Regions from separate parts of the Streptomyces sp. NPDC017520 genome, predicted to be linked through region 3. Evidence: riboswitches for the same ligand, from Rfam matches in the RefSeq annotation. Region 3 holds a riboswitch; each other region holds the start of a gene.
The links. Region 3 has a riboswitch for thiamine pyrophosphate ahead of thiC (phosphomethylpyrimidine synthase ThiC). Riboswitches for the same ligand answer to the same signal wherever they lie in the genome.

Region 1: another riboswitch for thiamine pyrophosphate. It lies ahead of ACH4KB_RS03680 (thiamine ABC transporter substrate binding subunit); the one in region 3 lies ahead of thiC (phosphomethylpyrimidine synthase ThiC).
Region 2: another riboswitch for thiamine pyrophosphate. It lies ahead of thiO (glycine oxidase ThiO); the one in region 3 lies ahead of thiC (phosphomethylpyrimidine synthase ThiC).

The regions. Positions count from the first base shown of each region.
Region 1 covers NZ_JBIRKB010000001.1:821,431-831,369, reverse strand. The annotation lists gene ACH4KB_RS03710 (glycosyltransferase) at 1-691, opposite strand, end outside; gene ACH4KB_RS03705 (hypothetical protein) at 688-2,040, opposite strand; gene ACH4KB_RS03700 (sensor histidine kinase) at 2,182-3,474, shown strand; gene ACH4KB_RS03695 (response regulator) at 3,468-4,136, shown strand; gene ACH4KB_RS03690 (ABC transporter ATP-binding protein) at 4,202-5,224, opposite strand; gene ACH4KB_RS03685 (ABC transporter permease) at 5,230-6,855, opposite strand; gene ACH4KB_RS03680 (thiamine ABC transporter substrate binding subunit) at 6,936-8,030, opposite strand; TPP riboswitch at 8,112-8,228, opposite strand; gene rlmN (23S rRNA (adenine(2503)-C(2))-methyltransferase RlmN) at 8,294-9,400, opposite strand; gene ACH4KB_RS03670 (phosphatidate cytidylyltransferase) at 9,509-9,939, opposite strand, start outside.
Region 2 covers NZ_JBIRKB010000002.1:336,534-346,472, reverse strand. The annotation lists gene pknB (Stk1 family PASTA domain-containing Ser/Thr kinase) at 1-1,475, opposite strand, end outside; gene ACH4KB_RS05620 (thiazole synthase) at 1,673-2,467, opposite strand; gene thiS (sulfur carrier protein ThiS) at 2,470-2,736, opposite strand; gene thiO (glycine oxidase ThiO) at 2,733-3,953, opposite strand; TPP riboswitch at 3,951-4,063, opposite strand; gene ACH4KB_RS05605 (hypothetical protein) at 4,115-4,456, shown strand; gene ACH4KB_RS05600 (NAD(P)/FAD-dependent oxidoreductase) at 4,523-5,764, shown strand; gene ACH4KB_RS05595 (Rv2175c family DNA-binding protein) at 5,845-6,210, shown strand; gene thiE (thiamine phosphate synthase) at 6,286-6,936, shown strand; gene metF (methylenetetrahydrofolate reductase [NAD(P)H]) at 7,065-7,982, shown strand; gene ACH4KB_RS05580 (hypothetical protein) at 8,032-8,931, shown strand; gene ACH4KB_RS05575 (phytoene desaturase family protein) at 8,989-9,939, opposite strand, start outside.
Region 3 covers NZ_JBIRKB010000006.1:318,739-328,677, reverse strand. The annotation lists gene hisC (histidinol-phosphate transaminase) at 1-824, opposite strand, end outside; gene ACH4KB_RS17255 (LacI family DNA-binding transcriptional regulator) at 1,230-2,342, shown strand; gene ACH4KB_RS17250 (metallophosphoesterase) at 2,517-3,689, shown strand; gene ACH4KB_RS17245 (hypothetical protein) at 3,895-4,725, shown strand; gene ACH4KB_RS17240 (DUF805 domain-containing protein) at 4,802-5,155, opposite strand; gene thiC (phosphomethylpyrimidine synthase ThiC) at 5,468-7,288, opposite strand; TPP riboswitch at 7,281-7,414, opposite strand; gene ACH4KB_RS17230 (YibE/F family protein) at 7,485-8,831, shown strand; gene ACH4KB_RS17225 (SsgA family sporulation/cell division regulator) at 8,855-9,292, opposite strand; gene ACH4KB_RS17220 (IclR family transcriptional regulator) at 9,394-9,939, opposite strand, start outside.

The sequences.
Region 1 (9,939 bases), on a different contig from region 3:
CGTCCCGCACGGCATCGCGCGGCCACTTCCGTACGGCATCGGGCTCCTCGACCCGTACGGCATCGCGCGGCCACTTTCGTACGGCTTCGCACGCCTCGTCCCGCACGGCATCGCGCGGCCACTCCCGTACGGCTTCGCGCGCGGCCTCATCCCGTACGCGGAACGCCTCCGCGTCCACCCCGGGCGCCAGGCGCACCATGCGGCGGGCGGCGGCCGGGCCGAGTGCGGCGGCGATGGGCGCGCGGGTCGCCTCGCCCAGGTAGGTCACCGTGTCGGTGCGGTCGCCGATCCGCCGGAGCAGGGCCCGGGCCCCGGGCGTGCGGGCCCACCACACCTCGTGCCCGTGCGTCGTGGCGACGGCCCGCCGCACCCCGCTCTCCCGGCGCAGCCGGTCCGCCAGGAGCCCGAGCGGTGCGGCGGCCCCGAACCAGACGCTGTCGCAGCCGTGGTGGCGGGCGATGTCCACCGCGCGGGCGGCGACGCGCGGGACCGGGAGCAGGGTGCGGGCCGGGTCGCGGACCACGGGGTGGGGCAGGGCGGCGTCATGGGCGGCCGCCCCGGGTTCGGCGGAGGTGTAGACGACGACGGAGTCCGTGGGGAACCGGCTGGTCATGGCATGGACGAAGGTCTCGATGCCGCCCTGGCGCGGCGGAAAGTCGTTGGTCACCACGAGGGTGCGCCGGCGCGTCATCGGGAGGCCTGCTTCCGTCGGCGTACGAGTTGGCGTACGGGGTCACCCACGAGTTCGCGCACCCGTTCACGTACGCGGCGGGGGTGGGCGGGTGGTTGCCGGGCGAGGGCCCAGGCCGCGAGGACCAGCGGGTGCACCAGATAGCCGAACCGGGTCGCGGGCATGAAGGCGATGGCCAGGAGCAGTCCGATGGCGAGCCGCACGGCGGCGGCCGACGCCGTCGCCGGGGGCCGGACGAGCAGGGAGACGGCGAGGAGCAGGGCGCTCACCCCGAGCAGCAGGAGCGTCAGGATCCGGCCGCCGGGGAGCTGGGTGGCGAGCAGATGGCCGGGGAGCGGGCTGGCGGCGGACGAGACCGCTCCGGTCAGCCCGAGGGGGAAGTCGACGACATGGGTCCGGAAGGCTCCCGGGGCACGCAGCGCGGCGGGCAGGACGAACGCGGCGGCGGTGAGCAGGGCGGCGAGCCCGCAGCGCAGAGCGGCGCGACCCCCTTGCCGGCCGTCGTCTCCGAGGGCGGCGCGACTCCCCCGGCGGCCCTCGTCTCCGAGCGCGGTGCCACTCCCCCGGCGACCGTCGTCTCCGAAGCCCGCGCCGCTCCCCCGCCGGCCGTTGCCGGAGGCCGTGGCGAGCAGGGCGAGGGCCACCGGCACCGCCGGCCACGCGGTCCACTTGAGTGCTGCGGCCAGACCGAGCGCCAGCCCGGCCCGGCCGGGCCGCCCCTGTCCCGCTCCGGCCAGCCCCAGGCACATCAGCCCGGCCACCGGCAGATCGACGCCGCCGACCGCGAGCGGCAGTGCCACCAGGGGGCAGGCGGCGATCCACCGGGACGGTTCGCGGCGGGCCCCCGCCGGGAGGGCGAGGGTGAAAGCGCCGAGGAAGGCGGCGCCCATCCACAGCCGGGGGTCGGTGAGCGGCCCGGGCCCGGCCAACGCCTCCGGGATCCCGAAGGCCGCCATGCCCGGGAGGTACGGGTTGAAGTCCTCGGGCACGGTGGGCCGTTCGGGATAGGGCGTGCCCTCGGAGAGCAGGAGCCCCGCCGAGCGGGCGACGACGTCGACCTCCAACTGCGCCCGATCCACGGCGAGAAGGACCAGCAAGGGCAGCAGCACCGCGCCGGTGACCGCGACGGTCCCCGCCGTACGGGGGCTCCGCCCGCGGGCCGCGAGCACCGCGGCGGCCGTGTAGCCGAGTGCCGCGGCGGCTCCCCAGACCCGGTGCGGGCCGAGCGAGGAGAAGGTCCCGAGCGCCAGGGCGGTGGTTGCGCAGAACGCCCACCAGGCCGCGTCGCCGGGCCGCGCGGGACGGTCCCGGTACAGGTCGGAAGGGGTGCGGAGCGCGAATGTGGCCATGCGTCCGAGGCTAGGAACGGACCGTTCACGGAACGTCACACCACCGTCCGGTCCTTGAGGTCAACCCGTGGCATGAGACGGCGCCGCGAATTCCACCCCCGCTCCGATGCGCCGGCCCGCCGGGTGACGAAGAATCTCGGTATGACGCGCACCGTCCCGCCGGACCGCCCGGCCCCCGCCACGGCCGACGCCACCGCCACCGTTGGCGCCGCCGGCGCCGCCCTGCCGGCGGACCGGGGCATCCGGCGACGGTTCCGGCACTGGACAGCGGAGCCCGCGTACGCCTGGCTCACCGGGGCCGCGCTGACGCTCTTCGCGGTGGTGGAGCTGGCCGTCGTGCCGGGTTCGGCGATCACGGCCTTCGGGGTGCTGGTCTGCACGGCCTCGCTGGCCCTGCGGGCGACGCGGCCCGCCGTGGGGTTCCTGACCGTGGGCGCGGCCCTCCTCAGCTTCGCCACCGACGGCAACATGGCGTACGCGACCATCGCCGGCTCCCTGATCGGCTGCTACACGCTCGGGCGGCACCGGGTTCAGCATCCGGCGGTGCTCGTGCTGGCCGGTTCCCTGGCCGCGCTGGCCGTCAATCTCGTGCACATCGACCGGTGGGCCCGGGACGGCTCCCCCGGGCTGCCCGCGCTCCAGGGCACCGACCGGTTCAGCCTGGGGCTGTACGCCGAGACTCTGGTGCTGACCGTGATGGTCCTGGGCGCGGTGAGCACGGGCGACGCGGTGCGGGCCCGCGAGGAGACCCGGCACACCCGGGCCGCCGCGCAGTCCCGGCTGCTGGCGATGGAGCGGCGGCAGGCGGCCGAGGCGGAACGGGCTGCGATCGCACGGGAGTTGCACGACATGATCGCGCACTCGGTGTCGGTGATCGCGGTGCGGGCCGAAAGCGCCACGTACACGACCCCGGACCTCTCGCCCCCGGCACGGGACGCCTTCCAGGAGATCGCGGGCACGGCGCGGTCCTCGATGGCGGAGCTGCGACGGCTGCTCGGGGTACTGCGGACGGGCGACGGGGCCGAGACGGCCACCCCGCTCACCGCCCCGCAGCCCTCGCTGGCCGGTCTCGACGACCTCCTCGAACAGCATCGGGCGGTGGGCGGCGCCGCCGAACTGCGGGTCACCGGCGAGCGGGCCCCACTGCCCGCGTCCTGGGAGCTGTCGGCGTACCGGATCGTCCAGGAGGCGCTGACGAACGCCCGACGGCATGCCCCGGGTGCGCACACCGTCGTGGAAATCCACTACAGTCCGGGCCTGTTGACGGTCCGCGCGACGGACGACGGGCCAGGCCCCGCTCCCTCCGGCAGCTCCGGACGGCAGGGGCACGGGCTGGTGGGCATGGCCGAACGGGCCGCCCTGCTCGGCGGGGGACTCACCGCCGGCCGGGGCCCGGCCGGCGGCTTTCTCGTGGAGGCGGAGCTGCCGTGGTGATCCGGGTACTGGTGGCCGACGACCAGGCAGTCGTGCGGACGGCGTTCGCCGGCCTGCTGAACACCCAGGACGACATCGACGTGGTCGGGGAGGCGGAGGACGGCGAGCAGGCCGTGCTCAGGGCGGCCGAACTACGGCCCGACGTGGCGCTGTTGGACATCCGGATGCCCAAGCTCAGCGGCATCGACGCGGCGCGCGGCATCGTCGCGACGTCGGGCGGGGCGACGAGGGCACTGATGCTGACGACGTTCGGCCTGGACGAGTACGTGTACGACGCCCTCACCGCCGGAGCCAGCGGATTCCTGCTCAAGGACGCGACCTTCCCCGAACTGCTGCACGCGGTACGGGTGGTGGCAGACGGCCACGCCCTGCTGGCACCCGAGATCACCGGGCGGCTCATCGCGGAGTTCACCCGGCAGCGGGTCAGCGCTCCCCCGCCGCGCTCGGTCGACGGACTGACCGCGCGCGAGGCGGAGGTGCTCGTCCTGATCGCGCGGGGCCTGTCCAACGCGGCCATCGCCGACCGGCTGACCATCACCGACCACACGGTGAAGACCCACATCAACCGGCTGTTCGCGAAGATGGGGCTGCGGGACCGGGCGCAGGCGGTGATCCTGGCGTACGAACTGGGGCTGGTGGTGGCGGGGACCCGGCAGCCTTAGCGGCCGGCGGGTCCCGGCGACCATGGCGGGCGGCGGAAGCGGGGTGGCGGCGACCGCTCGTCCCCTCACTCCGCCGCCAGCACCACCGTCTCCGCCGCGTCGAAGCGGACGCCCACGACCGCACCCTCGTCCGGGGTGTCCCGCAGGGCGCACTCGGCCTCCAGCACCGGCGCGTTCTCGGGTGTCAGGCGTACGGTCACGTGGTTCCCCCGGAAGGTGCGGACACCGACCGTGCAGCGCAGGCCGTCCTCGGGCGCGCCGATCAGGACGCCGGCGGGCCGGACCAGCAGATCCACCTCGCCCTGCGAGGAGCCCTCGGGCACCGGGACCTTGCCCCAGGCGGTGGCGGCGGCCGGGCCGGTCACGGTCGCCGGGGTGACGTTGTCGAAGCCGAGGAACCGGGCGACGAACGCGGAGGCGGGGCGCTGCCAGACGTCCAGCGGGCCGCCTTCCTGCGCGATCCGGCCGTCCCGCATCACGACGACCCGGTCGGCGAGCGCGAACGCCTCGCCCTGGTCGTGTGTGACGGCCAGCACGGTGGTGCCCAACTCCTGGAAAAGGGCGCGCAGTTCGACGACCAGCCGTTCGCGGAGGCTGCGGTCGAGCTGGCCGAGCGGCTCGTCCAGCATCAGGAGCTTCGGGCGCGGGGCGAGCGCGCGGGCCAGCGCGACGCGCTGCTGCTCACCTCCGGACAGCGCGGCGACCGCGCGGCGTTCGGCGCCGGGCAGACCGACCAGCTCCAGCAGCTCGCGGACCCGGTGCCCGGTCTCGGCCCGCCCGACGCCGTGCATCCGGAGCCCGAAGGCGACGTTGGCGCCGACGTCCCGGTGCGGGAAGAGCTGGTGGTCCTGGAACATCAGGCCGAGGCCGCGCCGGTGCACCGGGACGCCGCTCTGGTCCTGTCCGGCCAGCAGGACCCGGCCGCCGTCCATGGGCTGGAGCCCGGCGACGGCCCGGAGCAGGGTGGACTTCCCACTGCCGCTGGGACCGAGCAGGCAGACGATCCGGTGGTCGGCGACCTCCAGGTCGACCGCGTCCAGCGCCGTCCGCTTCCCGAACCGCACGGTGGCTTCCCGCAAGCTCAGCATGTCGTTCAGAACTCCCCGGATCGGTCGGTGCGGATACGTTCGAGAAGCAGCAGCGACACCGCGCACACCAGCATCAGGATCGTGCTGAGGGCCATCGCCTGCCCGTAGTTGAGCTCCCCCGACCGGCCCAGCAGCCGGGCCACGGCGACCGGCAGGGTCGGGTTGTCCGGCCGCGCGATGAAGACCGTCGCGCCGAACTCCCCGAGGGAGACGGCGAAGGCGAAGCCCGCCGCGACCAGCACCGCCCGCCGCACCAGCGGCAGATCGACCTCCCGCCAGGCCCGCAGCGGGGAGGCCCCCAGCACGGCGGCGGCCTCCCGCAGCCGGTCGTCGACCGCGCGCAGCACGGGCAGCATGGTCCGTACGACGAAGGGGACGCCGACCAGCGCCTGCGCCAGCGGGACCAGGATCCAGGAGGTCCGCAGGTCGAGCGGCGGCTCGTCCAGGGTGATCAGGAAGCCGAAGCCGACGGTGACGGCGGACACCCCGAGCGGCAGCATGAGCAGCGCGTCGAAGCCGCGGACCAGCGGCCCGGCCCGCCGGGTCAGGGCCGCCGCCGCGAGGCCTCCGACGACGAGAGCGATGAGCGTCGCGACGAGCGCGTACCGCAGGGAGTTGCCGACGGCCTCCAGCGGCGGGACCAGGAAGGTGGAGGAGCCGCCGGACCCGGCCGACTGGAGGGCCCGGTAGTAGCCGAAGCCGTATCCGTCGGTCCCGTCCGCTCCGTCGAACGAGCGCTCCACCAGCACCCCGAGCGGCAGCAGGATCAGCAGCAGCGCGGTGAGCAGGACACCGCCGAGCAGCGCCCACTGCCCGGCGCCGCGCGGCCGGCGGGAGGTCTGGGCCGGGTCGACGAGCTTCAGCGCCCGCTCCCGGCGGCGTACGGTCACGGCGTGCACGGCGAGGACCGCACCGACCGCGGCGAACTGCACCAGGGTCAGCACGGCGGCCGTCGGCAGGTCCAGCAGTTGCGCGGTCTGCCGGTAGATCTCCACCTCCAGGGTGGCGTAGGCGGGTCCGCCGAGGATCTGTACGACGCCGAAGGAGGTGAAGGTGAAGAGGAAGACCATCAGCGCGGCGGCGGCGACGGCCGGGGCGAGCGCGGGCAGCGTCACCCGGCGGAAGGCGGCGAACCGTCCGGCGCCGAGTACCCGGGCGGCCTCCTCCTGCCGGGGGTCCAGCTGGGACCAGAGCCCGCCGACCGTCCGCACGACCACGGCGTAGTTGAAGAAGACGTGGGCCAGGAGGATCGCCCACACGGTGGTGTCCAGCCGGACGCCCCACAGTTCGTCGAGGAGCCCGCCCCGCCCCAGCAGCGCCAGGAACGCGGTGCCGACGACGACGGTGGGCAGCACGAACGGCACCGTGACGACCGCCCGCAGCAGCTGCTTGCCGGGGAAGTCGAACCGGGCGAAGACATACGCCCCGGGCAGGGCGATCAGCAGGGTGAGCGCGGTCGAGGCGAGGGCCTGCCAGGTGGTGAACCAGAGGACGTCGAGGATGTCCGGGCGGGCCAGCACCTCGCCGATCCGCCCGAACTGCCAGTCGCCTCCGGCCTTGAGCCCGCGGCCGACGATCGCGGTCACGGGATAGGCGAAGAACACCGCGAAGAACGCGACGGGCACGGCCATCAGGCCGAGCCGCAGCGCGGCCCCGCGCCGCCCGGGCCCGCGTCGGGCCCGGGCGGCCTCGGCGGTCTTCGCCCCGGGCTCTACTTCAGGACCAGCGACTGCCACGACTGGATCCACTGCTCACGGTTGGCGCTGATCTTCTCGGGCGCGACGGTGGGAGGCGTGTCGATCTCCTCGCCGAACTTCGTGAACAGCTCGGGAAGGGTCGCGTCCTTCACGACCGGGTTCACGAACATGTTCAGCGGCATGTCCTCCTGGAACGTCTTGCTGATCATGAAGTCCAGCAGTGCCTTGCCGCCCGCCTCGTTCTTCGCCCCGGTCAGCAGTCCGGCGTACTCGGTCTGCCGGAAGCAGGTGCCGGTGGCGACCCCGGTGGGGGCCTCCTTGGGCTGCGGGTCGGCGTAGAGCACCTCGACGGGCGGGCTGGAGGCGTAACTGACGACGAGCGGCCGGTCGGCGCCTGTCTTCTTGCCGCCCGCGGAGCCGGAGAACTCCTCGTTGTAAGCCTGCTCCCAGCCGTCGACGACCTTGACGCCGTTGGCCTTCAGCTTCTTCCAGTACGCCTCGTAGCCGTCCTCGCCCTGGGCGGCGATGGTCCCGAGGAGGAAGCCGAGGCCGGGCGAGGAGCTCGCGGCGTTCTCGGTGACGAGGAGGTTCTTGTACGCGGGCTTCAGCAGGTCCTCGAAGGTCTTCGGCGGGGCGAGCTTCTTGTCGGCGAAGTACTTCTTGTCGTAGTTGACGCAGATGTCGCCGGTGTCGACGGGCGTGACCCGCCTCTTCTCGTCCGTCTGCGTGTCCGCCGCGACCGTGTCCAGGCCCTTGGCCTCGTACGCGGTGAACAGGCCGTTGTCGAGGGCGCGGGAGAGCAGGGTGTTGTCGACGCCGAAGAAGACGTCGCCGCGCGGGGAGCCCTTGGTGAGGATCTCCTGGTTGAGCGCGGCCCCGGCGTCGCCGCTCTTGAGGATCTCGACCTTGTAGCCGGTCTCCTTCGTGAACGCCTTCAGCACCTTGTCCGAGACGTTGAAGGAGTCGTGGCTGACCAGGGTGACGGTCTTGGAGGCCGGGCCCTTGGACTCCCCGGAGCCGGCGGAACCGTCGTCGCCGCAGCCCGCGAGCAGCGTGACGCCGAGAGCGGCGGCGAGCGCGGTCGCCGCGTACTTCGTGGTGGTGTTCATGTGATTCCTCCTGGAGGTGACCAGGAAGAGACGCGGCCCCGCCCGCTGTCCGGCGAACCGGAAGCGGGCAGGGCGCAACAGCTTGAGTAAGGTCCGAACTTCCTACCCGGAATGACCCGGGCGAGGTTCAGAGGGTCTGCGGCCAACCTGTCCTTGGTGCCGCACTCTCAGCGCTGTGGCGCTCCCCTGTCGGAATATGAAGTTGATTTCGGGCCCAGGCTACACCGGCGGATTTCGGCCGCCCGTCCGGTGTCCGGGCGAGGCTAGCGCTCGGAGGCCGCCAGCTGCCCGCAGGCCCCGTCGATCTCCTGACCGCGGGTGTCCCGGACGGTGACGGGCACGCCGTGGGCCGCGATGGCCTCGACGAACGCCTTCTCGTCCTCGGGCCGCGAGGCGGTCCACTTCGAGCCGGGCGTGGGGTTCAGCGGGATCAGGTTGACGTGCACCCGCTTGCCCTTGAGCAGCCGGCCGAGCCGGTCGCCCCGCCATGCCTGGTCGTTGATGTCCCGGATCAGGGCGTACTCGATGGAGATCCGCCGGCCGGACTTCTCCGCGTACTCCCAGGCGGCGTCCAGCACCTCGCGGACGTTCCACCGGGTGTTGACGGGGACAAGCGTGTCGCGCAGCTCGTCGTCCGGGGCGTGCAGCGAGACGGCGAGCCGGCACTTGAAGCCCTCGTCGGCGAAGCGCAGCATGGCCGGGACGAGGCCCACGGTGGAGACGGTGATCCCGCGCTGCGAGAGGCCGAGACCGTCCGGCTCCGGGTCGGTGAGGCGACGGATCGCGCCGACCACGCGGTTGTAGTTGGCGAGCGGCTCGCCCATGCCCATGAAGACGATGTTGGACAGCCGCGCGGGCCCGCCGGGCACCTCGCCGTCGCGCAGGGCGCGCATGCCGTCGACGATCTGGTGCACGATCTCGGCGGTCGACAGATTGCGGTCGAGGCCGGCCTGCCCGGTGGCGCAGAAGGGGCAGTTCATACCGCAGCCGGCCTGCGAGGAGATGCACATCGTGACGCGGTCGGGGTAGCGCATCAGGACGGACTCGACGAGCGTCCCGTCGTGCAGCTTCCACAGGGTCTTGCGCGTGGTGTCGTCGTCGCAGCTGATGTGCCGCATCACGGACATCAGGTCGGGGAACAGCGCCTCGGCGAGCTTCTCCCGCGATCCGGCCGGGATGTTCGTCCACTCGGCCGGGTCGTGCGCGTACCGCGCGAAGTAGTGCTGCGAGAGCTGCTGGGCGCGGAACGGCTTCTCACCGGTCGCGGCGACCGCTTCCTTGCGCTCTGCGGGCGTGAGGTCGGCGATGTGCCGCGGCGGCTTCTTGGATCCGCGGGGCGCGACGAAAGTGAGTTCTCCGGGCTTAGGCATGGTTCATCCAGTGTCGCAGACAGACGGGCGAGGGCCCGCCGCCCTGTGGACGACGGACCCTCACTCGTGAAACGTGCAGGTGAGACGGGTGCCGTGGTGCCGAGGCGGTCAGCCGGAGCCGACGAACAGCACCAGCAGCAGCCAGACGACCGGCGCGGTCGGCAGGAGCGAGTCCAGCCGGTCCATGATGCCGCCGTGGCCGGGGAGCAGGGTGCCCATGTCCTTGATCCCGAGGTCCCGCTTGATCATGGACTCGCCCAGGTCGCCGAGGGTGGCGCTGGCCGCGACCGCGAGGCCGAGCAGCAGTCCCTGCCACCAGGCGCCGTCGTCGATCAGGAACTCCATGCACAGCGCGCCGGCGACCATCGCGAAGGCGACCGCTCCGAACAGGCCCTCCCGGGTCTTCCCGGGGCTGATGCGCGGGGCGAGCTTGTGCGTGCCGAAGCGCCAGCCGACCGCGTACGCCCCCGTGTCGCTGACCACGGTGAGGATCAGGAAGGTCAGGACCCGCCACGAACCGTCGTCCGCCGCCAGCATCA
Region 2 (9,939 bases), on a different contig from region 3:
GGATCCGTGCGGATCACCTCGCCGCGGGCCACGTCCTCGCTGAACTGTCTGGTCACCATCCCGGGGGCCAGGCCCACCTTCTTCAGGGAGCGCCGGGCGTCCGCGAGGGAACGGCCCGCCACATCGGGCACCCGCACGATCTCCGGACCCCGCGAGACGACGAGCTTCACCGAGCCGTTGCCCCGGATCCGGTCGCCCGAGGCGGGGTCGCTGCTCACGACCGAGCCCCGCTCGACGGTGTCGCTGAAGACCCGCTCCACGCCCTTCAGCCCGAGCCCCTCGTCGGAGAGCCGCTTCTCGGCGGTCTGCTGGGTCTGGCCCAGCAGCGAGGGGACCTGGGTGAACTGCCCGGAGTTGATGTACCAGACGCCCGTCCCGATGCCCAGCGTCAGCAGTACGGCGGCGAGCACGGTGATCAGCTTGCGGTGCGGCCCGCCGAACGGGCCGCGACGACCGGCCCCGCGCCGGGGGGCGGCGGGGCCGGCGGGCTCCATCACCAGCCGGCTGGTGCGGTGCACTCCGCCCCCGTCGCCGTCCGCCGGGAGGGCCCGCGGGATCACGCTCGTACGGTCGTCCGCGCCGTCATGGGCATCCGACAGGGCCCCCGGCGGGACGGCGTCCAGCTCGGCGTCGGTCAGCGTGGCACGGGCCTCACGCGCCTCGGCCAGCAGCAGTACCGCGTCGTGCGGGCGCACCTCGGGATTGCGGGCGGTCGCGCTCGCCACCAGGCTGTCCAGCGCGACCGGGAGCCCCGGCACGACGGCGGACGGGGCCGGGACGTCGGAGTTGAGGTGCCGGTAGATGACCTGGGCGGCGTTCTCGCCGGTGTGCGGCTTGACGCCGGTCAGCATCTCGTAGAGCACGACCCCGCAGGCGTACACATCACTGCGGGTGTCGGCGTCGCCGTGCTCGATCTGCTCGGGGGCCAGATACGACACGGTGCCCAGCAGGGAGCCGGTCGTGTCGGTGGCCGTGCCGACCGCCCTGACCAGTCCGAAGTCGGCGACCTTCACCCGGCCGTCGTCCCCGATCAGGACGTTCTCCGGCTTCATGTCCCGGTGCACGAACCCGGCGCGGTGCGCGGCGCCGAGCGCGGCGAGGACCGGCTCCAGGATGTCCAGCGCCGCCCGGGGCTGGAGGGCCCCGCGCTCGCGCAGCACGTCGCGCAGGGTGCAGCCCGCCACATACTCCATCGCGAGGTAGACATACGCGCCCTCGGCGCCCTGGTCGAAGACCGCGACGACATTGGGGTGCGCCAGGCGGGCCACCGACTTGGCCTCACGGATGAAGCGCTCGACGAACGAGACGTCGGTGGCGAGCGCCGGGTGCATCACCTTGAGGGCGAGCACCCGGTCCAGGCGGGTGTCCACGGCCCGGTAGACCGTGGCCATCCCGCCGACGGCGATGCGCGCCTCAATGCGATACCGGCCGTCGAGCAGCTGCCCGACGAGAGGGTCCTGGAGGGTCGTGTCCACCCCGAGAGTCTACGAGCCGCCGCCGACACCCCGGACGGGCGAGGGCGTACCCGGGGCCGTTCTGCAGCCGATCCGTGACAGGGACACGTCCTTCGGCCGCGCGCCCGGGCTTCCGGCCCGTCCGGGGGCGATTCAAGCCCCTCCGGCGATTGAGGAGCGGGGGTTCGGGGGCGGCGCCCCCGATGACGTACCGGCGCTCAGAACGCCGGCCGCTCCGGGTCGAGTGCCGCCCGCCCGTCCACCGGCGAGGACGCCTCGGCGAAGTGGCGGCGCGGAATCCGGCCCGCCCGGTACGCGAGCCGGCCGCCTTCCACCGCGTGACGCATCGCACCCGCCATCAGCTCCGGCTCCTGGGCCCGGGTCACCGCCGAGGCGAGCATCACAGCGGCGCACCCCAGCTCCATCGCCTGCGCCGCGTCCGAGGCGGTCCCGGCCCCCGCGTCGAGGATCACCGGCACCCCGGCCCGCTCGACGATCAGCTCGAAGTTGTGCGGGTTGCGGATGCCGAGCCCGGAGCCGATGGGGGAGCCGAGCGGCATGATCGCCGCGCACCCCACGTCCTCCAGCTTCCGGGCCAGGACCGGATCGTCGTTGGTGTAGGGCAGCACGGTGAACCCGTCGTCGACCAGGACCTCGGCCGCGTCCAGCAGCTCGATCGGATCGGGCAGGAGGGTCCGCTCGTCGGCCACCACCTCCAGCTTCACCCAGTCGGTGCCGAGCGCCTCCCTGGCCAGCCGGGCGGTCAGCACCGCCTCGCCCGCGGTGAAGCAGCCGGCGGTGTTCGGCAGGACCTGGATGGAGAGCCGCTCCAGCACCGAGAGCACCGAACCCCGCACGGTCGGGTCGAGCCGGCGCATCGCGACCGTGGTCAGCTCGGTGCCGGAGGCGATCAGCGAGCGCTCCAGCACGTCCAGGCTCGGGGCCCCGCCGGTGCCCATGATCAGCCGGGAGCGATACGTGGTGGGCCCCAGCGTGAAGACGTCGTCGGACATGGTCAGCCTCCCTGTACGGCGGTCAGGACCTCGACGCGGTCGCCCTCGCCGAGCCTCGTCGCGGCCCACTGGCCGCGCGGGACGACGCTCTCGTTGACGGCGGCGGCGACCCCGGAGCGGGCCGGGGTCAGCGTGGCGACGAGGGCGTCCAGATCCGTCCCGGCGGGAACGGCGCGGACTTCCCCGTTCACCGAGACGGAGACGGTGGCGGCGGACACCGGGACGGAGACGGTGGCGCCGGATTCCGGTACGGCGTACTGCTGGGTCATACGGGCTGCTCCTGGGGTACGGGGGCGGCGAGGACGGCGGTCTCGAAACGGCCGGGGGCGAAGGGGCGGGCCGTCTCGGGCAGCTCGCCGGTGGTCAGGACGTCGGCCATCGCGTCCCCGGTGACGGGCGTCAGCAGGACGCCGTTGCGGTGGTGGCCGGTGGCGAGCAGCAGACCGGGCAGGGCGGTCGGGCCGAGCAGCGGGGCGTTGTCGGGCGAGGCGGGACGCAGACCGGCCCGGGTCTCCGTGAGCGGCAGCTCGGTGATGCCCGGTACCAGCTCGTGGGCGTCGCGCAGCAGCTCGTACACCCCGCCGGCGGTGACCGTGGTGTCCCAGCCCATCTCCTCGCTGGTGGCGCCGACGACCAGCTCGCCGTTCTCGCGCGGCACGAGGTAGAGGTGACCGCCCCGGACCACGGCGCGCACGGTGCGGCTGAGGAAGGGGGCGTACGCCCGGGGCACGGTGAGCCGGAGCACCTGGCCCTTGACCGGGCGGACCGGCGGCACGAGCTCCGGCGGGAGCCCGGCGAGCCGGCCGCTGAGACTGCCCGCGGCGAGCACGACCTGATCGGCCGCGAACTCCGTACCGTCGCCGAGCAGCGCCCCGGCGGCCCGGCCCCCGGCCACGGTGAGCCGCTCGGCGGTCGTCCGGCGGAACGCGACCCCGGCCCGTTCGCACGCGGTCAGCAGTGCCGCGGCGAGGCGGCGGGGGTCCACCTGGTGGTCGCCGTCGACCCGGAGGCCGCCCCGGACGCCGGGGGCCAGCATCGGCTCCAGGCGGCGGCACTCCCGGCCGCTCAGCCAGACCGACTCCAGGCCCGAACGCTCCTGGAGGGCGTGCAGTTCGCGCAGATGCGCCCGGTCGTCGGAGTCCAGTGCGACGGCGAGCGTGCCGCAGGTCCGGAAGCCGGTGTCCCGGCCGCTCGCCTCCTCCAGCTCGGCGACGAACGAGGGGTAGCGGGCGGCGGAGGCGAGGTTGAGCCCGAGCAGCATCTGCTCGCCGTAGTGCAGTTCGGTGACGGCGGCCAGCATGCCCGCCGCGACCTGGGCGGCGCCGCCGCCCGGTTCCGGGTCCGCGACCGTGACGCGCAGCCCCCGCTGGGCGGCCCGCCACGCCGTGACCAGGCCGATGATTCCGCCCCCGATGACGAGGACGTCGGATCCGGAGCCTCTCTTGACGAGGGCATCGGATCCGGAGCTTCTCTCCGAGACGCGCATGGGTGTCCAGCCCCTCCCTTCGCCGGCATGACCCGGAGCAGGTTCGTACGGTCGGAGGCCGGCCAGCCTCCCTCTCAGCCCGGTGCGTCCGGGCTCCCGCGAGTGTTCTACCGTGGCCAGCCTAGACCCCCTCGCCCGCGGTCAGTAAAGGAGCGCCCGTCATGGCCCGTTCGCTCGACGGACTCGTCCTGTCACCCGTCGCCGACCAGGCCCCGGGCCAGGTCGGCACCCGCACCCGCTTCACGTACCACGAGCGGGACGGCCGGATCTGGGCCGAGTACGCGGGCGGCGACGTGGTGCGCGGTCATCTCGTCGGCACCCGCGACGGGGACGCGCTGGACTTCCGCTACGTGCAGCTCAAGCAGGACGGAACGACCTCGTCCGGGCACTGCCTCTCCACGGTCGTCGACCTCGCCGACGGCCGGGTGCGGCTGGAGGAGCGGTGGGTCTGGGAGTCCCAGGAGGGCAGCGGCACCAGCGTGGTGGAACAGCTTCCTTCTTGAGCTCCTTCCCGGGTTCCCTCCGGCACCCCTCTGTCTGACGCACCATCAGGTGATTAAGGTGGACGGGTGAGCGAGCAGACGGAACAGCGGGCGGCGCGGCAGGCACGGCACGTGGTGGTCGCCGGTGCGGGCATGGCGGGCGTGCAGAGCGCCGTGGCCCTGCGCGAGGCGGGCTTCACCGGGCCCGTCACCCTGATCGGCGCCGAACCCCACCAGCCCTACGACCGGCCGCCGTTGTCCAAGGCCGTCCTGCTCGGCAAGGCCGAGGACTCGGCCTTCGACGTCGACTTCGAGGCCTTGGACATCACCCTGCGCCTCGGCCTGGACGTCGCCGCCCTGCGCGCCGCCGACCATGTGCTGGACACCGCCGACGGGCCGGTGTCCTACGACGCCCTGGTCCTCGCGACCGGCGCGGAGCCCATCACCCTGCCCGGCTCCGAGGGCGTGCCCGGCGTCCACCTGCTGCGCACCCTCGACGACGCCGCCCGGCTGCGGCCCGTCCTGGACCGGCAGCACGACGTGGTCGTCGTCGGGGCGGGCTGGATCGGCGCCGAGTTCGCCACCGCGGCCCGCGCCGCGGGCTGCGCCGTCACCGTCGTCGAGGCCGCCGCCCGCCCGCTCGCGGGCACCCTGCCCGCCGAGGTGGCCGCCCCCATGGCCGCCTGGTACGCCGACAGCGGCGCCGAACTCCTCACCGGGACCCGGGTCGACCGCGTCGAGGAGGGGGCCGTCGTCCTCGACGACGGCCGGGTGCTGCCCGCCGGGGCCGTGGTCGTCGGCATCGGCGCGCGCCCCGCCACCCGCTGGCTCGCCGGCTCCGGGGTCGCGCTGGGCCCCGACGGCTCGGTCACCGCCGACAGCGCGCTGCGCACCTCGCTGCCCGATGTGTACGCGGTCGGGGACTGCGCCTCCTTCCCCTCCGCCCGCTACGGGACACGCCTGCTGGTCCACCACTGGGACAACGCCCTCCAGGGCCCCCGCACGGCGGCCGCCGCGATCATGGCCGCACGGGACGGGGAGCCGCTCCCCGTCTACGACCCGGTCCCGTACTTCTGGTCCGAGCAGTTCGGCCGCTTCGTGCAGTACGCCGGCCACCACGCGGACGCCGACACCCTGGTGTGGCGCGGCGACGGGGCTGACGCCGCCTGGTCGGTGTGCTGGCTGCGCGACGGCGCGCTGGCGGCCGTGCTCGCCGTAGGCCGCCCGCGCGACCTCGCCCAGGGCCGCAGGCTCATCGAGTCGGGGGCCGCCCTCGACCCGGAGAAGGTGGCCGACCCCGCCGTGCCGCTGAAGTCCGCCGCCCTGTGAGGGACCGGTGACCCGCCGGGCCGCCCCCGTACGGTCGGCCCGGGTACCGGCTGTCCGTCCGGGATGGCACGCTTGTCCCTGTGACCGAGATTGACGCAAAGACCGATGCTCTCGTCCCCGCCTGGCTCCACCTTCCCGACATCGCGGAAATGCTCGATGTCCAGGTGACGCGCGTACGGCAGCTGGTCAGGGATGGCCAGCTCATCGCCGTACGCCGTGGTGAGAACCGGGCGCTCCAGGTGCCGGCCGCCTTCATCGACGGCGACAAGGTGGTCAAGGGCCTCTCCGGCACCCTGACCCTCCTGAGGGACGACGGCTATTCCGACGAAGAGATGCTGGAGTGGCTCTTCACTCCCGACCCGACCCTGCCCGGCACCCCCGCGCAGGCGCTGAGCGAGAATCGCGGTACGGAGGTGAAGCGCCGCGCCCAGGCGCTCGCCGTCTGACCGACACGACAGGAAGCGGTGCACGGGCCGCCCGGCGCGGCCCGTGCACCGTCACGACCACGGGGGAGCCCACCCATGTCCACGCCTCGCGAGCAGCTGTCCGACGCCCGGCTCTACCTGTGCACGGACGCCCGCAGGCGCCAGGGTGACCTCCCCGCCTTCCTGGACGCGGTGCTCGCCGCCGGCGTCGACATCGTCCAGCTCCGGGACAAGGGCATGGAGGCCGCCGAGGAGCTGGAGCACCTTGCCGTGTTCGCCGACGCCTGCCGCCGGCACGGCAAGCTCCTCGCGGTGAACGACCGCGCCGACGTCGCCCACGCCATCGGCGCCGACGTGCTCCACCTCGGCCAGGGCGACCTCCCGGTCCCCGCCGCCCGGGCGATCATCGGCGCCGACCGGCTGATCGGCCGCTCCACGCACGCCGAGGCCGAGGTCGACGCGGCGCTCGCCCAGGACGGGGTGGACTACTTCTGCACCGGCCCCTGCTGGCCCACCCCCACCAAGCCCGGCCGCCACGCCCCCGGCCTCGACCTCGTGCGCTACACCGCCTCCCTCGGCGGGTCACGGCCCTGGTTCGCGATCGGCGGGATCGACGCGGGCAATCTGGATCAGGTGCTGGACGCCGGAGCCCGCCGGGTCGTCGTCGTCCGGGCCATCACCGAGGCCGGCGATCCCGCCGCCGCCACCGCCGAGCTGGCCCGACGCGTCAGGGCCCGCGCGCTCTGATTCTCTGCTCGCCCGCGCTGCGGAATCCGGCGGGCACGTGTCCGAGGGATGGACAACAGTCCGGCAAAACGAGACAAAGTCGGTTGCTCCGCTTGGGGGAGCACCCGCCCCCTGGATAACCTCCCCCTATGGCCCTTGGCACACCCTCCACCAGGACAGATCGCGCGCTCACCGTGCGTGACCTGCTGGCGACCGGTAAGACGTCGTACTCCTTCGAGTTCTGGGCGCCCAAGACGGAGAAGGGCGAGCGGAATCTCTGGAACGCGCTGCGGCGCGTCGAGGCGGTCCGTCCCAGCTTCGTCTCCGTGACGTACGGCGCCGGCGGTTCCACCCGCGCCGGGACGGTCCGGGCCACCCAGCAGATCGCCGCCGACTCCACCCTCACCCCGGTCGCCCACCTCACCGCGGTGAACCACTCCGTCGCCGAGCTGCGCAACATGGTCGGGCAGTACGCCGACGCGGGCATCAGGAACATCCTCGCGGTCCGAGGCGACCCGCCGGGCGACCCGATGGGCGAGTGGGTCGAGCACCCGCAGGGGGTGAAGTACGCCGCCGACCTGGTCCGTCTCATCAAGGAGTCGGGCGACTTCTGCGTCGGCGTGGCGGCATTCCCCGAAATGCACCCCCGGTCGTCCGACTGGGAGACGGACATCGGTCATTTCGTGGACAAGTGCCGGGCGGGCGCGGATTATGCGATCACCCAGATGTTCTTCCGCCCGGAGGACTATCTCCGGATGCGTGACCGTGTGGTCGCCGCGGGTTGCGAAACGCCGGTGATCCCCGAGGTCATGCCCCTTACCAGCGTGAAGCAACTGGAAAAGTTCTCCCAGCTCAGCAACGCGACCGTGCCCGCGTCGTTGAAAGAGCGCATCCTCGCAGCCAAGGACGATCCAGTCGCTGTACGCTCCATTGGCATCGAGTTCGCAACGGAGTTCTGCGGGAAGCTGCTGTCCGAGGGTGTGCCCGGACTGCACTTCATCACGCTCAACAACTCGACGGCTACGCTCGAAATCTACGAAAAACTCGGACTGCACAAGCAGTCGTGACCGGTCGTACCCGCCGCCGACGCGGCTACGGCCGAAGGAGGGGGCGGGCGTGGGCTGGACGGTCCTCTACATCGCTTTCGGTCTGGTGGCCCTGTGGCTGCTCGGCGAGGTGCTGTTGCAGTACAAGGCACGACTGCGCTGGCGGCTCCTCGCCTTCGGCGGCTTCCTCGGCGTGGTGGTCGGAGTGCTGCTGGCCTCCGTTCCGGTCATCGTCGTCGGGACGCTGGCCTTCGCCACCGGTCAGACCTTTGTGACGCTGTCCTTCCGGCGCGGCTTCTCCACCGGCTGGGCCATAGGCGCCAGTCCGAGGGAGAGCCGCCGGCGCAGGGGCGGCGGCGAGGGCGCCGCCGTGAAGGACCCCAGGTTGGAGGTCTCGGACCTGGAGGTCACCGAACCCGGGTACGACCAGCCCCCGGCCGGCCCGCCCGCCCAGTCCGTCCACGAACCGCAGCCCCTGCCCGACGACACCGGCCAGTACGGCGTGTACGGGAACACGGGCTACGACGCGAACGGCAGCGCCCGCCAGGACCACGGCCACGAGGCCGACCCCTCGGCCCAGCCGCAGTACGCCGCGTACGACCCGTACACCGGCTACGAACAGCCCCCGGCCCAGGATCCCTACGCCGGGACCTACGACTACGGCACCGACCCGCAGAGTTACGCCGCCTACTCCGACCCGTACATCGGCACCACCAACGGAGCCCCCTCCTACGGCGGTCGCGACGTCTACGGCCATGGCGGCGACGGCTACGACAGCCAGGGCGGGCAGCAGAGCTACCCCGACCCCTACGCCCCGGGCTACGTCGCCGACACTCCGCCCGGCGGTGTCTGGGTCCCCCAGCAGCGCGACACCGACCAGTACCCCCCGATGGAGCCGGAGCGGCCCGCGACGCCCGCTCCGTACGCCAACGGGTACGACACCGGCCAGAACGAGCAGTACCGCTACTGAGGCCGTGCCGTTGCCGGGGGGAGGGCCCACCATCGGCAGCGGCACGCGCCCCCCCGCTCAGCGTGAGCCGCGGAAGCCGTCGCCCTCCACGACCAGCCCGGCCACCAGCGCCCCCGACATACCGGCGTGCGCCAGCCCACCGCCCGGGTGCGACCAGCCGCCGACGAGATACAGCCCCGGCAGCCGCGTGAGGTTGCCCGGGTGCAGATACGCTCCGCCGGCCCCGGCCAGCGCGGGCGGCGGCACCGCACCACCCTCGGCCCCCGTCCCGTCCTCGGTCTCCGCGGGCGTGCGGACCTCGGTGTGCAGGATCCGCTCCCGCAGCCCGGGAACGGCCGCCGCCGCCCGTTCCACCAGGACGTCGGCGAACCGCTGCCGCACCCCCGCGTCCCGCCAGTCGACCGGCCCCTGCGGAGCCACCGTCGCGGTGAGCGTCACCGCCTCGTGCTCCGCGTCCGGACGGGTCGCCGGATCGTCGGGGCGCAGCACCGTCACCGTGGGGCTCCCGGCGACCCGCCCCCCGAACACCGCCCCCTGCTCCGCCGCCCCGTCGGCGCCGTGCACCACGGTCCGGTGCACCGCGCCCGCCTCCCGGGCCCCGCGCAGCGACAGCAGCACCGTGAACCGCCCCGCCGCGCCCGCGCCGGAGCCCGGCCGGACCGTCACATCGCCCGCGCCCCACGTCTGCTGACCCGGCACCAGACCCGGGCGCGGCCGGACCCCGACCACCACCCGGTCCGCCTCGGCCACCTCACCGTCCGCCAGCTCCACACCCGCCGCCCGGCCGTCCTTCTCGACGACCCGGAGCACCTCGGCCCCGAAGACGAACCGCACCCTGCGGGCCACGCACCGCTCGTACAGCGCCCGCGCCAGCTCGCGCATCCCGCCCATCACGTACCAGCTGCCGAAGGTCTGCTCCATGTACGGCAGCAGCGCGGCGCTCGCGGGGGCGGTGCGCGGGTCGAGGCCGTGGGACAGCGCGTACCCGTCGAGCAGGGCGGCGAGCCG
Region 3 (9,939 bases):
CGGCCCAGCAGCTCGTCCTCCGCGCGGAGCGAGGCCACCGCCGCGTCCTGGGCGAGCTGGCTCACCCCGAACGGGACGGCGGTCTTGCGCAGCGCCGCGGCCACCGGCTCGTGCGCCACCGCGAAGCCGACCCGCAGCCCGGCCAGACCGTACGCCTTGGAGAAGGTCCGCAGCACCGCCACGTTGGGCCGGTCCCGGTAGATCTCGATGCCGTCCGGCACCTCGGCGTCGCGGATGAACTCCTTGTACGCCTCGTCGAGCACCACCAGCACGTCGCTCGGCACCCGGTCGAGGAACCGTTCCAGCTCGGCCCGGCGCACCACCGTGCCGGTGGGGTTGTTGGGATTGCAGACGAAGATCAGCCGGGTCCGGTCGGTGATCGCCCCCGCCATCGCGTCGAGGTCGTGCACCTCGCCGTCGGTCAGCGGGACCTTCACCGAGGTCGCGCCGCTGACCTGCGTGATGATCGGGTACGCCTCGAAGGACCGCCAGGCGTAGATGACCTCGTCGCCAGGTCCGGAAGTGGCCTGGAGCAGCTGCTGGGCCACCCCCACCGACCCGGTGCCAGTGGCGAGATGCGCCAGGGGCACACCGAAGCGGTCGGCCAGCTCGTTCATCAGGCCGGTGCACGCCATGTCCGGGTAGCGGTTGAAGCTCCCCGCGGCGGCGAGCGCCGACTCCAGCACCCCCGGCAGCGGCGGATAGGGATTCTCGTTGGAGGACAGCTTGTACGCGACCGGTCCACCGGCCGCCGCCGGCTTCCCCGGCACATAGGCGGGAACGCCGTCCAGCTCGGCGCGCAGCTTGGGGCTCGTCTCGCTCACCGCAGGTCCTCCTCGACCGTCTGTTCACAGCAATACTGCACACCTTAAGAGGATTGGGCCCCGCTGCGAACGGCCCGAGCGGGAAATCGACCGCAGTGCCCGGGAATGGGGCCTCGCGCGGGGCCGGTCCGAGGCCTCTCCCGGGGGGAGCGTTTCGCGTTCCGGCGCGCGCTGGTGGCTCGCGCCGTGGCGCGCGTCCCCCGAAGTGGTGAGTTGAGACCTCTTCGAGACATCGCACATACAGCAGGCTGCCGCCCTCCAACACCTGAAACAGCTATGCATGAGCGGCCAAGTTCCTTGCATTGCAAGGATTTTGATGGTTAGTGACCTTGCAGAAACGTGCCTGTCAACGTGTGCATATGCGACCGGACCGACCACCCCTCGGAGCCCTACTATCGGCTCGCCATGACAGCAGCAGGGAAGCACCAGGTGAGCCGGACGGAGACCCCCCGGCGCAGCGGCCGGCCGGGACGGGCGGGGATCCGTGATGTGGCCGCCGCGGCCGGCGTCTCGATCACGACCGTCTCCGACGCGCTCAACGGCAAGGGCAGGCTCCCGGACGCCACCCGCCGCCATGTCCGCGAGGTCGCCGAGCGCTTGGGCTACCGCCCGTCCGCCGCGGCCCGAACCCTCCGTACGGGCAAGTCGGGTCTGATCGGCCTGACCGTGACCACGTACGGGAATGAACCTTTCACCTTCACCGAATTCGCGTACTTCGCGGAGATGGCGAGAGCCGCGACCTCCGCGGCGCTCGCCCGCGGCTACGCCCTCGTCATCCTCCCCGCCACCTCCCGGCACGACGTCTGGTCGAACGTCGCGCTCGACGGGACCGTCGTCATCGACCCCTCCGACCAGGACCCGGTCGTCACCGAACTCGTCCGCCAGGGACTGCCCGTGGTCTCGGACGGCCGCCCGGCCGGGACGCTCCCCGTCACCGCCTGGGTCGACAACGACCACCGGGCCGCCGTGCTCGACCTCCTCGACCATCTCGCCGCCGCCGGAGCCCGGCGTATCGGCCTGCTGACCGGCAACACCACCGACACGTACACCCGGTTGTCCACCACCGCCTACCTCCACTGGTGCGAGCGGGTCGGCCAGGATCCCGTCTACGAGTCCTACCCGGCCCACGACCCCTGCGCGGGGGCGGTCGCCGCCGACCGGCTGCTCGCCCGCCCGGACCGCCCCGACGCGGTCTACGGGCTCTTCGACCCCAATGGGACCGACCTCCTCGCGGCGGCCCGCCGCTACGGACTGCGGGTCCCCGAGGACCTGCTGCTGGTCTGCTGCAGCGAGTCCACCGTGTACGCGGCCACCGAGCCGCCCATCACGACGCTCTCGCTGAAGCCCCGCCGCATCGGCACGGCCGTCGTCCAGCTCCTCATCGACGCCATCGAAGGGGTCGAGCACGACGGGCCGGTGGAGCAGGTCATACCGACGGAGCTCATCGTCCGGACCTCCTCGCAGCGACGTCCACCGCGCACCACGGTCAGCGCGCCACGCTCCCCCAGCGGGGACTGATCATCTCTTTTCGGACTAATCAGCCGGTGAACCGTGCGTGCGCCCGGATTCACCACCCCTGGTGCGTCACACAGATCGATCCGCATTCCTATGATGGGCGCACGACACCGCGGACCACCTCTACCAGGCAAGGCCCGTCAGGTGTACGGCGGCGCGACGGTGGTGGAGGGGTCGATGACTCAGGGGGCCGGTCAGGAACCCGTGGTGCGGACGGCGACGTTGCGTGACTTCCGGGTTCCGCCGTATGCGCAGACACCCGTGCCACCGCAAGCGCAGGCGGCGCCTCCTTCCCCGGTGCCACCGCGGGCGCCGGAACCGAACCCTCCGGCGCCCGGCGCCTCCGTGCCCCCGGCAGTGCCGCCGCTCGCTCCCGCCCCGCCCCGGCCGCCGCATCCCGGCAACGCCGTCGTGGGCGGCGAGCAGCCGGAGGGCTACACCCCGACCGAGCGGGACCTCCCGGTCATCCGTCGCGGCGACACGGTCCAGGTGCGGACCGTTCCCGAGCCGCGCCCCGTGGCCGAGGACAGCCGCGGCCCGCTCTTCGTCGTCGGCGACGTCCACGGTTACCTCGACGAGCTGATCGCCGCCCTCGGCGCACAGGGCCTCATCGACGCCGACGGGAACTGGGCCGCGGGCAACGCCCGCCTGTGGTTCCTCGGCGACTTCACCGACCGCGGGCCCGACGGCATCGGGGTCATCGACCTCGTCATGCGGCTCTCCGCCGAGGCGGCTGCGGCCGGCGGCTACTGCAAGGCCCTGATGGGCAACCACGAGCTGCTGCTGATCGGCGCCAAGCGGTTCGCCGACACCCCCGTCAACTCCGGGGCGGGCACCGCCACCTTCCAGGCCGCCTGGCTGCTCAACGGCGGCCAGAAGAGCGACATGGAGCGCCTCCAGGACGTCCACCTCCAGTGGATGTCCCGGCTCGACGCGGTCGTCGAGGAGGACGGCCATCTGCTGATGCACTCCGACACGACGGCCTACCTCGACTACGGGTCCACCATCGAGGACGTCAATGACACGATCACGGCCATTCTCACGCGCAATGACGCCGACGAGTGCTGGGACCTCTTCCGCAAGCTCACCAAGCGGTTCGCCTTCCGGGACGAGGGCGGCGCCCAGGCGGTGCGCGAGCTGCTGACGACGTACGGCGGACAGCGCGTCGTCCATGGTCACAGCCCCATCCCCTACCTCCTGGGCGAGGTCGGCACGGAGGACGGCGAGGACGGCGCGGGGCCCGTGATCAACGGCCCGCACGTGTACGCGGACGACCTCGCCATCGCCATGGACGGCGGCGTGACCATGGCCGGAAAGCTGTTGGTGGTTCAACTCCCGCTGCATGACTGACCGTCGGCGGGGAAGGCGCTTCAGGTTCCGCCTGCGCCGACCTCGCCGATCGACGGGCCCGTCACCGGGCCCAATTCTGGAAACACCCTGTCACCCCGTGCCGTGAGCGCTCTACCATCGGCGTATCAGTGGCAGGCTCTCCTCCGTTTCCGCCCGATCGCCCGGTCTCCACGCGGGCTGCCGGGCACCGACGGAGCATCGGGGGATGCAGATGACAAGCGCTCCGCACCTGCTGGCCGAGGACGGACCCGAGTACGAGCGGATCCTGGGCGACGCACTGCGCCACGCTCATGAACGCCCGGACCTGGAGGGCGTCGGGGACCGGCTCAACACCGAACAGCTGCGCACCATGGCGCTCAGCGCCACGGCGCTGATCACCGCGGCCGCGGCCACCGAGTACGAGCACTACGTGAAGGCCCGCGGCGAACTGCGCCGCGCGGCGGCCGCGGAGGAGCTCGACGGCGGCCCGGCCACGGACGGGCCGCAGAGCACGGCGGCCGGCTCGGGCGCCGGCATAGGCGCGGTCATCACGGTCCTGACCCCGCTGCTGGCCGGCTCCGCGGCCGTCATCTTCCTGCTCGTCGGCTATCTGCTGAAGGCGGTCGGCCCGTCGGTGACCTTCGGCGGCTCGATGGTCGCGGCCGGGTGGTTCTTCGCGGCGGTCGCCGCCGCGGCGATCCTGGTCGCGGCCGTCGGACTGCTCGTCACCGCGCTCCGCAACGGCGCGACGTCCCTGGCCGCCGAGAACGAGGAGCAGGAGCTTCCGGAAGACGTCGCGCGGGCCAGGGAGGCGTGGCGCCACGCGCTGCTGGAGCGCGGCATCCTCCCGTTCCTCCGGGACGCCCTGGCCGACCCCACCGCGGGGCCCGCCGCACGGACTCCGCACCGTTCGCCCAACCGCATCCCGAAGGTCGGGTACAGCAGGCCGGATTTCTCCGGCCCGGACGACGGCCCGGCGGCCGGTCCCCGGCCGACCTTCACCAGCCCCGATTTCACGAGCCCGGACTTCGGCGGACCGGAGCACCGGCCGGAGTGAGGCCCGGGTACGGCGAAGGCCGGGGCGGCTGTGTGCCGCGCCCGGCCTCACGGTGCTCCAATACCGGAGCTGTTGGTCAGACGGCCGGAGCCAGCTTCGGGTTGGCACCGTGCTGGTTCGTCTCCGGCTTGCCCTCCGAGGCGAGGAAGACGAGCAGGATGATGCCGCCGACCAGCGGGACGAACGAGATGAAGAACCACCAGCCCGAGCGGCCGGTGTCGTGCAGACGACGCACCATGACCGCCAGCGACGGAACGATGACCGCGGCGATGTAGAGGAAGTACGGGATCTGCGTGTCGATCGCCATGCCGAGCGCCGACAGCACGACGGCGATGATGAAGTTGAAGAGCACGAACATCCAGTACTCCTTGCGGCGCGCGCGTCCGCTGAAGCCTGCGTAGTTCTTGAGTACGTCCAGGTACCAGTTCACTGTGATTCCCTCCCCGGCCCCCGTTCCAGAGGGCGCCAATTTCAAGCCAAGCAAGCCGGAAAGTAAGCCACAGATAAGGAAAGGGTCAAGCGCAGGTGAGCTGCGGGCCAAACGTACATACAGCTGCCACACGACTGTATCCATACTGCCGCTTGACAAGGTGTCAAACTATGTCAAACCGAGCCGAAACGGCCGTAGTTGCTCGATAAGCCGTAGAACGCCCATACGTACCGGGCCGAATCGGGCCTCAGTCCCGCGGCTTCGCCTCCGGGAGAAGCCGACCGCCGGGGACGGGCCGGCGGTCGGCCCGTATCAGTCGGCGATGGGCAGGTAGACCCGGTTGCCCGCGGCCGCGAACTCCTTCGACTTCTCGGCCATGCCCTCCTCGATCTCCTCCTGCGAACCGCCGTGCTGACGCCGGATGTCCTGGGAGATCTTCATCGAGCAGAACTTCGGCCCGCACATCGAGCAGAAGTGCGCCGTCTTCGCCGGTTCGGCGGGCAGCGTCTCGTCATGGAACTCCCGCGCCGTGTCCGGGTCGAGGGCCAGATTGAACTGGTCCTCCCAGCGGAACTCGAACCGCGCGTCGGAGAGGGCGTCGTCCCACTCCTGCGCGCCCGGGTGTCCCTTGGCCAGGTCGGCCGCGTGGGCGGCGATCTTGTAGGTGATGACGCCCGTCTTCACGTCGTCCCGGTTCGGCAGCCCCAGGTGCTCCTTGGGCGTGACGTAGCAGAGCATCGCGGTGCCCCACCAGGCGATCATCGCGGCGCCGATGCCGGAGGTGATGTGGTCGTAGGCGGGCGCGACGTCCGTGGTCAGCGGACCGAGCGTGTAGAACGGCGCCTCCTCGCAGATCTCCTGCTGGAGGTCGATGTTCTCCTTGATCTTGTGCATCGGGACGTGCCCGGGGCCCTCGATCATGGTCTGGACGCCGAACCGTTTCGCGACCGTGTTCAGCTCGCCCAGCGTGCGCAGCTCGGCGAACTGCGCCTCGTCGTTGGCGTCCGCGATCGAACCGGGACGCAGCCCGTCGCCCAGGGAGTAGGTGACGTCGTACGTCGCGAGGATCTCGCAGAGCTCCTCGAAGTGCTCGTAGAGGAACGACTCCTTGTGGTGGGCGAGACACCAGGCCGCCATGATCGAGCCGCCCCGCGAGACGATGCCGGTCTTGCGGCGGGCCGTCAGCGGGACGTACGGCAGGCGCACACCGGCGTGCACCGTCATGTAGTCCACGCCCTGCTCGGCCTGTTCGATGACGGTGTCCTTGTAGATCTCCCAGGTCAGCTCCTCGGCCCGGCCGTCGACCTTCTCCAGCGCCTGGTAGAGCGGGACGGTGCCGATCGGCACGGGGGAGTTGCGCAGCACCCACTCACGGGTGGTGTGGATGTTGCGGCCGGTGGACAGGTCCATGACCGTGTCGGCGCCCCACTTCGTCGCCCAGGTCATCTTGTCCACCTCCTCCTCGATGGAGGAGGTGACGGCCGAGTTGCCGATGTTGGCGTTGACCTTCACCAGGAACCGCTTGCCGATGATCATCGGCTCGATCTCGGGGTGGTTGACGTTGGCGGGCAGCACCGCCCGGCCCTGCGCGATCTCCTCGCGGACGACCTCGGGCTCCACGTTCTCCCGGATCGCCACGTACTCCATCTCCGGGGTGATCTCCCCCCGTCGGGCGTACGCGAGCTGGGTGACGGGACGTCCGTCGCGGCTGCGGCGCGGCTGGCGCGGGCGGCCGGGGAAGACGGCGTCGAGGTTGCGCAGTCCGCCGCGCGGCGAGGTGTGCTTGAGCCCGTCGTCCTCGGGACGGGCCGGCCGGCCCGCGTACTCCTCGGTGTCGCCGCGGGCGATGATCCAGTTCTCCCGCAGGGGCGCGAGGCCCCGCCGGACATCGGTGTCGATGGAGGGGTCGGTGTACGGCCCGGACGTGTCGTACAGCGTCACGTCCTGGCCGTTGGTGAGGTGCACCTGTCGAACCGGCACCCGGAGGTCCGGGCGCGAGCCCTGGACGTACCCCTTGTGCCAGCCGATGGACTTTCCGGCCTCGTCGTTCGGCGTCGTGCCGTCCGGCGTCGTGCCGTCCGGCGTCCCGTCGATCTGTTTCGAGGCAGGCGTGCGTGCGTCCGCTGTGGTCATGAGACCTACTCCCTACGCCGGCATTACCCGGTAACAGGTTCGGCGGTCGGCGCAGCGTGTCCCGTACGGATGTACGGCGATCAGCGCCCTCTCAGCCCGGTGCTCCGAGCTCCCGCGTGTGCAAAGGTGCCTCCACGCTAGCGTCCTTTCGGGCGAGCTGACCAGAGGGGCCTCCCCTTCTTGCGATGATCGCCCCGTGACCTCCCCCCAAAGCGACCCCGCACCCCAGCCGCCCCAGGGCCACACCCACGGCCACACCCACAGCCACGGACCGGCCGCTCCCGTCTCCCGGCACCTGCGCAAGGTGATCGCCGCCGTACTGATCCCGTTCGCGACGGCGGTCGTCGTCGGCCTGATCGCGTTCTGGCCCGGGGGCGCGCCCGACCACGAGCGCACCGGCGTCGGATTCGACCGGCAGACCCAGGACGGCAAGGTCGTCCAGGTCGTGAAGGTCGACTGCGCGGACGTCAACGCCGCGCAGGTGCCCCCCACCGGTGACACCTCCACGCCCTCGGGCCGCGAGGCCGTCAACGAGCAGGAGGGGGATTGCGCGAAGGCCACCATCGAGGTGACCAGCGGCGACGACAAGGGCCGGAAGTTCGTCGAGGTGGTCCAGCCGGACGCCCCCCGACAGCTGAAGGAGGGTCAGGGCGTGGTCGTCGCGTACGCCCCCGACGCGCCGCGCGACCTCCAGTACTCGGTGACCGACGTGGACCGGAAGATCCCGATGGCGGTGCTGGCCGGGATCTTCGCGCTGGCGGTGGTCCTGGTGGGCAGGATGCGCGGGGTGATGGCGCTGGTGGCGCTGGCCGTGTCGTTCGCCGTGCTGACCCTGTTCATCCTGCCGGCGATCCTCCAGGGCTCGAATCCGCTGGTCGTGGCGGTCATCGGGGCCAGCGCGATCATGCTGGCGGCCCTCTATCTGTGCCACGGGGTGACGGCCCGTACGTCGGTCGCGGTCGTCGGCACGCTGATCTCGCTGCTGCTGATCGGGCTGCTGGGCTCCCTGTTCATCGGCTGGGCGCACCTCAGCGGCAACACCGACGACAACACCGGCCTCATCCACGGCCTCTACCCGGACATCGATATGAGCGGTCTGCTGCTGGCCGGCGTCATCATCGGTTCGCTCGGGGTGCTCGACGACGTGACGGTCACCCAGACCTCCGCCGTCTGGGAACTTCACCAGGCGGACCCGCGGATGGGTTGGAAGGGTCTGTACCGGGCAGGTATCCGCATCGGCAGGGACCACATCGCCTCGGTGGTCAACACCCTGGTGCTGGCGTACGCGGGCGCGGCGCTGCCGCTCCTGCTGCTCTTCTCCATCGCCCAGAGCAGTGTCGGGACGGTGGCCAACAGCGAGCTGGTCGCCGAGGAGATCGTCCGCACGCTGGTCGGATCGATCGGTCTGGTCGCCTCGGTGCCGGTGACCACGGTGCTCGCCGCGCTGGTCGTCTCCGCGGACCGTCCGGGGTCCGGCGGCGCCCAGGCGGCTACGGCCGTACCCGCGCGGACGGGCAGGGGCCGTCGTCGTAAGACAGGGTGACGGGGCATTGGGTGCGTCCCCGGTCAGCCCGCGTTCTGCTCCTCGGCGAGAATGCGGCCGAGCGCGTCCTCCAGGTTCCCGTCGAAGTCACCCAGCGTGTGCTCCTGCCCCAGCGGCACCAGCTTGTCCGTCCGGTCGAGAAACGCCACCAGCGGCGCCGTCCCCGCCCGGAACAGCGCACGGTCCGCGCCGACCTGGAGCCGGATGTGCACATCGCCGAGGCCCTCGGGCTCGGTCGGGCCGATGTGCACATCGCCGTCGCCGCTCGGGCTGTTGAGCCCGTCCAGCAGCAGTTCGCGGCCGAATGCCCAGGTCACAGGGGCATCGCCGGGAAGGTGGAACGTCATCCGGATGGCATACGGATCGCCGACCTCGTATCGGAGCTCCACCGGAATACGGAACGAGAGCTCCTCGGAGACGAGGAAGCTCATCATGACCTCTGCTTGAACCGACTCGCGCATCGTTCAACCCCGCAGTAGATGAATCTGGCCAGGAATGATCCCCCATGGCCCTATTGACGCCATCGTGGTGCACGCGATAGCAGATCACAAGGAGTGATTTTTCAGATACTGATAGAGAACACGAGCGAACGCAAGAGGCTGGATACTTCGCCACGTAGCTGTTCGACTGCGGGGAGCAACCGATCTTCTCGGTCCAGAGGTAAGGAAATGGCCATCGCCGCAATCGTGGCACCGGCCGTGACGGGAATCGCGGCGCACACGGTCCCCAGTGCGTACTCCTGGCGTTCGATGACCGGTTCACCTCGTCGGAGGGTGCGCAGCCGTTCCAGAAGCGTGGCGCGATCTCGCACTGAGTAACGGGTGAGAGGGCGCACGGGGTGCCGGTCCAGATGGTCCTCGCGGGCTCGCTCGTCGAGTTGGGCGAGCAGACACTGGCCGATGGCGTGCGCGTGGGCGGTTTCCCGGAACGAGGCCCACTCCTCCACGGCCGGGGTGTCGGGGGCGTCCGCGACCGCGATGAGATCGATCTCGCCGTCGCAGTAGACGGCGCAGTACACCGGGGCTCCGATGACATCCCGCCAGCGGCCGAGGGAATCGGCGACGGAGGCGGGGCGCGGGCGGTTCCGGACCCCGGGGGCGACGGTCAG